One region of the Lysinibacillus telephonicus genome, then DNA from elsewhere that is predicted to be linked to it. Evidence: riboswitches for the same ligand, from Rfam matches in the RefSeq annotation. Region 1 holds a riboswitch; each other region holds the start of a gene.
The links. Region 1 has a riboswitch for thiamine pyrophosphate ahead of MKY04_RS02700 (ABC transporter substrate-binding protein). Riboswitches for the same ligand answer to the same signal wherever they lie in the genome.
Positions count from the first base shown of each region.

Region 2: linked by a shared signal. The riboswitch ahead of thiW (energy coupling factor transporter S component ThiW) and the one ahead of MKY04_RS02700 (ABC transporter substrate-binding protein) in region 1 are both predicted to bind thiamine pyrophosphate.
Region 3: linked by a shared signal. The riboswitch ahead of MKY04_RS10225 (3-oxoacyl-ACP reductase) and the one ahead of MKY04_RS02700 (ABC transporter substrate-binding protein) in region 1 are both predicted to bind thiamine pyrophosphate.
Region 4: linked by a shared signal. The riboswitch ahead of tenA (thiaminase II) and the one ahead of MKY04_RS02700 (ABC transporter substrate-binding protein) in region 1 are both predicted to bind thiamine pyrophosphate.

Region 1 covers NZ_CP155468.1:558,035-560,238, reverse strand. Annotated here, with positions in the region: gene MKY04_RS02715 (thioredoxin domain-containing protein) at 1-435, shown strand, start outside; gene MKY04_RS02710 (hypothetical protein) at 590-754, opposite strand; gene MKY04_RS02705 (hypothetical protein) at 756-899, shown strand; TPP riboswitch at 1,020-1,130, shown strand; gene MKY04_RS02700 (ABC transporter substrate-binding protein) at 1,237-2,204, shown strand, end outside.
Region 2 covers NZ_CP155468.1:3,458,095-3,460,298, reverse strand. Annotated here, with positions in the region: gene MKY04_RS16770 (cysteine hydrolase family protein) at 1-270, opposite strand, end outside; gene MKY04_RS16765 (hypothetical protein) at 538-876, shown strand; TPP riboswitch at 962-1,050, shown strand; gene thiW (energy coupling factor transporter S component ThiW) at 1,154-1,633, shown strand; gene MKY04_RS16755 (S-layer homology domain-containing protein) at 1,996-2,204, shown strand, end outside.
Region 3 covers NZ_CP155468.1:2,148,968-2,151,171, forward strand. Annotated here, with positions in the region: gene MKY04_RS10220 (proline dehydrogenase family protein) at 1-77, shown strand, start outside; gene MKY04_RS10225 (3-oxoacyl-ACP reductase) at 298-1,059, opposite strand; TPP riboswitch at 1,159-1,270, opposite strand; T-box leader at 1,486-1,735, shown strand; gene MKY04_RS10230 (amino acid permease) at 1,817-2,204, shown strand, end outside.
Region 4 covers NZ_CP155468.1:2,336,712-2,338,915, forward strand. Annotated here, with positions in the region: gene thiM (hydroxyethylthiazole kinase) at 1-161, opposite strand, end outside; gene tenA (thiaminase II) at 148-831, opposite strand; TPP riboswitch at 953-1,052, opposite strand; TPP riboswitch at 1,122-1,222, opposite strand; gene MKY04_RS11055 (elongation factor G) at 1,310-2,204, opposite strand, start outside.

The sequences.
Region 1 (2,204 bases):
TTGGCATGCCCTTATTGTGCTACATTTTTTGAGGCTGCTGATAAAACACTTCAACCTTATATTGAAAATGGCCAAGTAGAATATGTTATTAAGCATTTTGATAAACCACGTGAAATGCTATTATACGGAACACTTGCAAACTGTTTCTTTGATTATAAGGAGCCTGAACGTGTTTATGACTTGATGAAAGACCTTTTCGCAAAGCAAAGCGAATGGCATGAAATCGACAGTGATAGTATCAAAAAAATGCTGACAGAACAATACGGCTTAAAAGAAGAACCTGAAACAATCGATTTAAGCTTACAAATTGTTGCAGAAGCTGTTAAACGCAACGTTAAAATGGTGCCAACTGTCTTCATTAACAATAAAGAATTCCAATACCCAGTCGAAATTGATGCAGCACAACTAAAAAAGGAAATCGATCAATTGTTATAATTCAAAAAAGCTAGAGTAATTCAATATGTAAGTAGACTATTTATAGATAGTTAAATTTAAAGCTGAACTAATGCACAATTAGTTCAGTTTTTTTGTAGTCTAATATACACTTTGGAAATTAGTGGGATTTTGTTATTGTATTAATAAATGATTTTCAATCATAACCTAAAGGAGGAATAAAAATTGAGAGTAAAAAACGATTATCTCTAATTGGCTCAATCGTAATTTTAAGTATTAGTATTTTAGTAGCCGCCTCATTAATATCTAATGCAATTAATAATGCTGGGTGGGATCTTTCATCTAATCTAAGTTCTATCAATATGAATGATTCTGTAAGTGAAAATTACGAGTTGCTTGTAAATGAAGAATGGCTCTATTTATATGATACAACAACTGGCCGAGTATGGAAAAAGGCAGATGATCCAAATGCAGCATGGGAAGAAGTAAAACATTTTACGGAATAAACTCAACTAATTCCAATAGTAAGATAGATCCCCCTTCCCCTTTTTACCTTAAATGTTAAATAAAAAATGATTGCTCCGTGCTATAGTCATTGCTAAAATAAAATACAAAGTTCATAGCAAGAAGAAATGTAGGGGAGCTGGTATGGCCAGCTGAGATTGTATCCCGTAAGATACTAACCCTTTGAACCTGATTTGGTTAATACCAGCGTAGGGAACATTGACTTCAATTTGATTTTCTTTTCATTTTGAAATGAATGTTTTTTAACGTCTGGGATACTATCCTAGACGTTTTTTATTTCTTCGAGTATGAATAATTCATTACAATGGAGGATTCATCATGAAAAAACTTTTCTTTCTGGTGATGATTGCAGTTTTAGCGCTTGTTGGCTGTCAATCAAAGGAATCACAAACTGAAACAAACACAAACGAGCAAACAGAAGAAAAACCATTAGAAAAAGTAACCGTTGTTTTAGATTGGACACCAAATACAAATCATACGGGGCTTTATGTAGCAAAAGAAAAAGGCTATTTTGAAGAACAAGGATTAGACGTTGAAATTATTCAACCTGGTGATGCAGGTGCAGATCAGCTCGTAGCTTCTGGCCAAGCGGAATTCGGTGTCAGCTATCAAGAATCCATTACACTTGCTCGAACACAAAATGTACCTATCGTTTCAATTGCAGCGGTAATTCAACATAACACATCTGGATTTGCCTCACCTGCGGGCAAAAATATTACTTCTCCTAAAGATTTTGAAGGCAAAACTTATGGAGGTTGGGGATCTCCTATTGAGCAATCAGTTCTAGAAACATTAATGAAATCAGACAATGCAGATATTAACAAGCTTGATATCGTTAATGCAGGAAATGCCGACTTCTTTACGATGGCGAACCAAGGAATTGACTTTGCATGGATTTATTATGGTTGGACAGGTGTTGAAGCTGAACTTCGCGGCGAGGATATTAACATGATTTATTTAACCGATTACAGTGAAAAGCTTGATTACTATACTCCTGTTCTTGCAACGAATGAAGAAATGATTGAAGAAAACCCTGATACCGTAAAAGCTTTTGTGGCAGCAGCCTCTAAAGGCTACCAAGATGCAATTGAAAACCCAGAAGATGCAGCTAGTATTCTATCAGCAGCAGCACCTGAACTGGATCAACAGCTTGTATTAGAAAGCCAAAAATGGTTGGCAGATAAGTACCAAGATGATGCTCCACGATGGGGAGTGCAAAAGCTTGAGATTTGGGCAAATTATGCAGAATGGATGAAGGAAAATGGTGTATTAGAAGGCGAATTTGA
Region 2 (2,204 bases), 1.7 Mb from region 1:
TTTGTAAAAAGAGTTTGCATGAGTTTTTCTTACAAAAAAATCTTGTTCTTGTACATCTAGATGGGCATTAATAGCCCAAAGTTCTCCTTCAGGCACCAAATCTTCATCGCAGTGCTGAACAAAAATGATTGGTTTATGTAATTTTCTATATAAGGCGATTCTATTATTTACTTTAGTAAGTAAAATTTCTAAATCAAATAAATGATCTCCACTGTAACATACGCCATTTTGCAAATCGATAACGATTAAAACATCTGCACAAGTCTCCATAATTTTTACCTCTTTCATTTTGAAATATGTTAATGATTCTAACATTTAAAGATTTACAAAACTACATAAAAATTGAAAATGTAATTGTAGTAAATACGCTTAAATATCGTCCGAAGAACGTGAAAAAACCGCGTAAAAACAACAAAAAACCGCGTAAAAAATATGTGAAACCGCGTAAAAATAACAAAGCACGTAAAAAAGGCAGTAAAAGCGCGTAAATATCGTCCGAAAGCGCGTAAAAACAACAAAAAACCGCGTAAAAAATATGTGAAACCGCGTAAAAATAACAAAGCACGTAAAAAAGCAGTAAAAGCGCTTAAATATCGCTTGAAAGCGCGTAAAAATAACAAAGCACGTAAAAAAGCAGTAAAAGCGCTTAAATATCGCTTGAAAGCGCGTAAAAACAACAAAAAACCGCGTAAAATATATGTGAAACCGCGTAAAAACAACAAAAAACCGCGTAAAAAGTATGTGAAACCGCGTAAAAATAACAAAGCACGTAAAAAAGCAGTAAAAGCGCGTAAATATCGCTCGAAAGCGCGTAAAAACAACAAAAACCCGCGTAAAAAGTATGTGAAACCGCGTAAAAATATAATAGTATCTTAATCCCCCTAACATTGGGAATACTCAATGTTATTACAAATAATGTTGTAAAATTCCTGGGAATTGTTAAGATAAATATAATTAAATAGCTAAACACTAGGGGCGCCAACAGGCTGAGAAGTACCCTTTGAACCTGATTTAGTTAGGACTAACGTAGGGAAGTGTACACGTTTTTTGCCATTTTCCCTATTTACGTTCTGTAAATAGTTTTTTTGTTGAAAGAATTGTGATCCTAATCAGGATAGTGGTTTAGCTTAACAAAAGAAAGAGGGAAAGATGGATGAATAAAACGAAAAGGATTACCTACACAGCAATTATTTCGGCAATAACAACAGCAGCTAGCACAACAATTTATATTCCACTTGGATTTGCTAAAGCATTCCCAATTCAACATTTAGCTAATGTTATTTCAGCTGTATTGCTAGGACCTGCATATGCTGTAATACAAGCCTTTTTAACATCAACATTGCGAAATCTATTAGGGACTGGGAGTTTATTTGCTTATCCAGGCAGCATGATTGGTGCTTTGTTAGCTGGCGTACTATATACGAAAACAAAAAATTTAGAGCTGACAGCAACAGGGGAAGTTATAGGGACGGGTATTTTAGGAGCGATGGCTACTTATCCGATTGGAGTATTATTGTTAGGGCAGGATACAACATTATTTGGCTTACTTCCAGCCTTTATTGCAAGTTCATTTGTAGGGGCTGTCCTTGGCTATGCAGTATTAAAACTATTAGTTCGAAATAAAGTACTATAACAAGTGTAGTGATAAAGCATCATGTAAAAATAGATTCAACCTTATATAATTAAACAGATTGTAAATAATTGGTTAAAAATTTCGATTTGTTATTTGAATTCCCCCCTTATCGGGACATAATAGAATGAGAAATTCGAATTACTCTTATATGTACAGTTTAGCTTGATTTCTAGCATTCTTTAAAACAATTTTTTAGAAAATAAAAATTTGGAAAGTATTGACGAAAACAAAAGGAATGCTATAATCATTCTTAATGATAATGATTATCAATATCAACTGAGAAGTCATACATAGAATAAGTGGTAATTAAATACGAATCGATAACATTATTAAATCTAGTAAATACAGGAGGAATTTCTCTAATGACTAACCAACCAAAAAAATACAAAAAATTCCTATCAACTGCGGCAACAGCTTCTTTAGTAGCGTCTGCGATTGTACCAGCTGTTTCGGCTGCATCAACATTTCCAGATGTTGATGCAGCAAACTCGCATGCCGAGAATATTAGCGCATTAGTTGAAGCTGGCATTATCAATGGGTACGAGGACGGAACTTTTAAACCAAACGCGGA
Region 3 (2,204 bases), 1.6 Mb from region 1:
CAGAATATCCACAAAATATTTATACATTTATAACAGATATAATTGAACAGAATAACGATAGAATGAACGGATACTAAATAGAATATTTTTTTCAAGTATTTTAAAAGAAGTACGTTTTCCGAAAAAAGTGATACGCTCCCCTTAAAGTAGATTAATTTATAAAATCTGTTACCTTAAAAGGAGCTATTCAAAAGGGGAACGTACTTATCTATAAAAAACGGCTTCTTTAAACAAAGCCTTTTTATTGTTTTTTATTGAGTTAATGTCGTCATTCGATAAAATTTACAGTAACCTCACTTAATCCATTACTAAGCCGCCATCTACAACAAGGTTTTGGCCAGTAACAGCTCTTGCCCAAGGTGATGAGAAAAATAATGCTGCATCAGCTAATTCTTCCGGTGTTGTTACTCTTTGTAAAGGAGTAGTAGACTTAATGATATTGAACACTTCTTCAGTCGTTACACTGCTAGCATCAGTTTGTTTTAATAGACCGCCTGAAATCATATTTACTGTTATACCATATTGCCCCAATTCTTTTGCCATATTACGGGTAAATCCAAGTAACGCAGCCTTACCAGTAGTATACTCATGGTAGGCAACTACTGGATTTTGAAATAAATTAGTGCCAATGTTGACAATACGACCAAACCCAAGATCCTTCATATCTCCTAAACAAGCTTGAATTGTATTTAATGCACCTTTAATGCTTCCTTCAAATTGAGTGTTAAAATTGTCCCATTCAAGCTCGAAAGCATTTTTTTGAGCAACTGGATTAAAACGGAAATCGATTAATGCATTGTTAACAATAGTTGTAATCGGCGTATTAAAGTGATTTTTGGCTTCAGCAACCAATGCATTAATTTGTTCCTTATCTCTAACATCTGCTTGAATGGCAATAGCATGATTTCCTAATGTTTTGGCAAGGTTTTGTGCTTTTTCCTTACTGTTAAAATAATTAATGACAACATTTGCTCCTTCCTTTGCAAAAGCAGTTGCTATAGCTGACCCTAATCCTCTACTTGCACCAGTAATTAAAACTGTTTGTTTACTTAATTTCATTCAATTCTCCTCCTAATTATCTATGTATCTATTTAATAGTTTTCATCCAAGTAGGCATAAAAACAAAAAAACTAGGCGCCAAAAAAGGACCTAGTCATAGTTTAAAAAGGACTACTTCCCTACGCTGGCATGATCCAGATCAGGTCCTGAGGGTCAAAAAGTTCACTCACTTTTTTCTCAGCCTGAAATACAGGCTCCCCTAGTAGAAAGAATTATTCTATTAAATATATTAATGCTTATCCTAAACCTTCATAAAGTAATAGTCAATAGAAATAAATAAAACGTTTTTGAACATATCCGACTAAACAAATGAATTATTTTTGTAGGAGAATATTCAGCATTGACAAAATTAAATAAATAGTTAGAATTAATATAAATTAATATCTGCATAACGAAGATTTGTTTAAAACATTTCGGAGTATAAGAACAAAGGCTATGATAAGAAATAGTAGCAATCATGTGAACAAACAGAAAGTTACCGGTTGATGAGAGGTGCGTGTTGACAATTGTGAATTCATCTTGGAGCTGTGTACCGAAAAGAATTTCCTAGTAGGCTACACCGGCTTGGCACCCGTAATCATGTGCTAGAGTATCGTCAAATGACCGTACTTACTAAGGTAAGCAATGTGAGTTGCATACGAACAAAGGTGGTAACACGAGATGAATCGTCCTTTTGGTTAATCCAAAAGGGCGTTTTTTTTATCTTTGATTCTTATAGAACTTGCAATATTAGAAAAAATTTAAGGAGGAAAATTGATTGAGTAAAGATCATAAGAAACTTCAACGAGGTTTAGACAACAGACATATTCAGTTAATTGCTCTTGGAGGTTCCATTGGAGTTGGATTGTTCTACGGTTCTAGTGCTACCATTCAAATGGCTGGTCCATCTATTTTGCTATCATATTTAATAGGGGGATTAGTTATTTTCACCATTATGAGGGCGCTTGGAGAAATGGCAGTAGAAGAACCCGTGTCAGGTTCATTTAGTACATACGCAAATCGCTATTTAGGTCCTTTTGCTGGATATTTAACTGGTTGGACTTATTGGTTTATGTGGATAGTTGTTGGAATGGCGGAAATAACTGTAGTTGGTGTCTATGTAAATTACTGGTTTCCAGAAATTCCGCAATGGTTGACGGCGCTTG
Region 4 (2,204 bases), 1.8 Mb from region 1:
GCGTTGGCAATGGACACCATTTCTTGTACTTCATCCATTTCATCTGCCATTACAGGAGAAGCACCAATTGCCAACATTCCATTCGCTGTAAAATTAGCAACAACATAATTTGTAATACAATGAACTAACGGATTTTTTTGACGTATTTTAAACATACTCATAATATTCCACCTCTTTCTTCCAATTTTCTAACGTCCAGGACATCTCCCAAAATTTCCATTCATAATAGCAGCTCTTTTTAAAATGAGATTTAAGAAGGTAGATCTTTAAGGGGTGTTCTATTGCAAAGCGATTCATCATCGCTTTTTGAAAGTCGATTTTTTCTTTAAGTTCAGGACTGCTGTATATGTCTATCCATTCTTGATACAATTTCACTCCAGGTTTTGAATCTTTGTATTTCTCCCCAATCTCCTGATAAATCCATGGACATGGTAAAATTGCTGCGAAAGCTTCTTCCACACCACCATTGTGTACTGCATTATACATATGGCTAACATAATTGTAGGTAGATGGTGCGGGTTCAAAATTATTTATTTCATCTTCAGTTACACCTAACTCTTTAAAAACAGTACGGTGTAAAACTAACTCAGATTCATTAATATAACTACAAGAATCCAAAAAGAATACAATATCATCATTTGTTTCTGCCTTAGATGCAGCAATGGCTAAAATTTTAGTGTAGTGCTTTAAATAGTAAGCATCTTGCATCATGTAATACTTAAATTTTTCAATAGGCAGTGAACCATCTACTATACCTTTTACAAATGGATGATTAAAGCTCCCTTCAAAATAAAGATCCGTTTCTGTTCTTACTTCTTCACAAAATATCATGAATGTCCTCCTTTTTTGGTGGACGTAAGAGAGAAAAAAACGCTCTTTTTGTTTTATGACAAAAAGAGCGTTTTTCCTATTAGAAAGTGGTTTCACTGCTAGGTAATCAGCGAATTCTTCCCAAAATGGTTTAATTGCTCCCTACGTCAGTATTAACTGTCAGGTTCAAAGGGTCAGGTTTTAACCTTCTCAGGCGCAAAAGCACCCCCCCTGCAATTAGAGATATTTAGCAAATAAAAAACTCTCCAAAATGGAGAGCATTTTTACAGCACAAATAAGCGAAATTTTCACTTGTAATGTACTTTGCTCCCTACGCCAGTATTAACTGAACAGGTTCAAAGGGTCAGGTTTTAACCTTCTCAGGCGCAAAAGCACCCCCCCTGCAAATATTCTAATTAATAATATTCTAGCAGTTTTTTTTGAATATTCAAGAGGATTAAGTTTCAGATAAATTAATCAACTATTTATACCATTAATACTACTTTTTTAAACAATGCATTGCTTCTTCTGCTTCATCCCATGGGACAACATAGCCTTTTCCTTTCACGCAAAAAATACTTGATGATGTATATTCAGGGTCAGCATTTTTATCATAATTAATTTGTTCAATTACTTCTTCAGAATTATGGCAAATATCGTAGCCAGAAAATTGAATCGATAAAGCACCTTTTCCATTTGTGTATGCCGAAAAAATAGTATTGTAATTCATAAAGGTAGAGACAGGTGCTTTCCCAATAATCGTTACCTGATTTTCTGACATAATTGGAGGTTCAAAAGTGCCAAAAGCTTGTTGAATATCTGTCATTATTCTTCCAATAAAATCTAAGGGAGCTTTCATCTTAAAACGATAATAGGGTTCGAGCAATATATTTTCAGCTTGTTCTAGACCTTGCCGTAATGCTCGGAAGGTTGCTTCACGGAAATCTCCCCCTTCAGTATGCTTGTTATGTGCACGGCCAGTTAACAATGTAAATTTGATATCCGTAATTGGATATCCCGTCAATAAGCCATGGTGATCCCGTTCAAATAAATGCTTCTCAACTAGTCTTTGATGCCCAATTGACAAGTCATCTGCGTGACAAGCATTGTCAAACAGAATACCTGAACCTCTCGGAGCAGGTTCCATTTTCAAATGAACTTCAGCATAATGTTTTAGTGGCTCGAAATGTCCGTAACCCGTAACGGTATTTTGAATTGTTTCTAAATATAAAATTTTCGGTTCTTCAAATTGCACATCAATACTAAATCGTGTTTTTGCTATATCTTCTAAAACTTCAAGCTGAATGATTCCCATAACATGCACATGTATTTCTTGAAATTTCTCGCTCCAAACCACTTGTAATGTTGGCTCTTCAGATTCAAGTAAGCGAAAA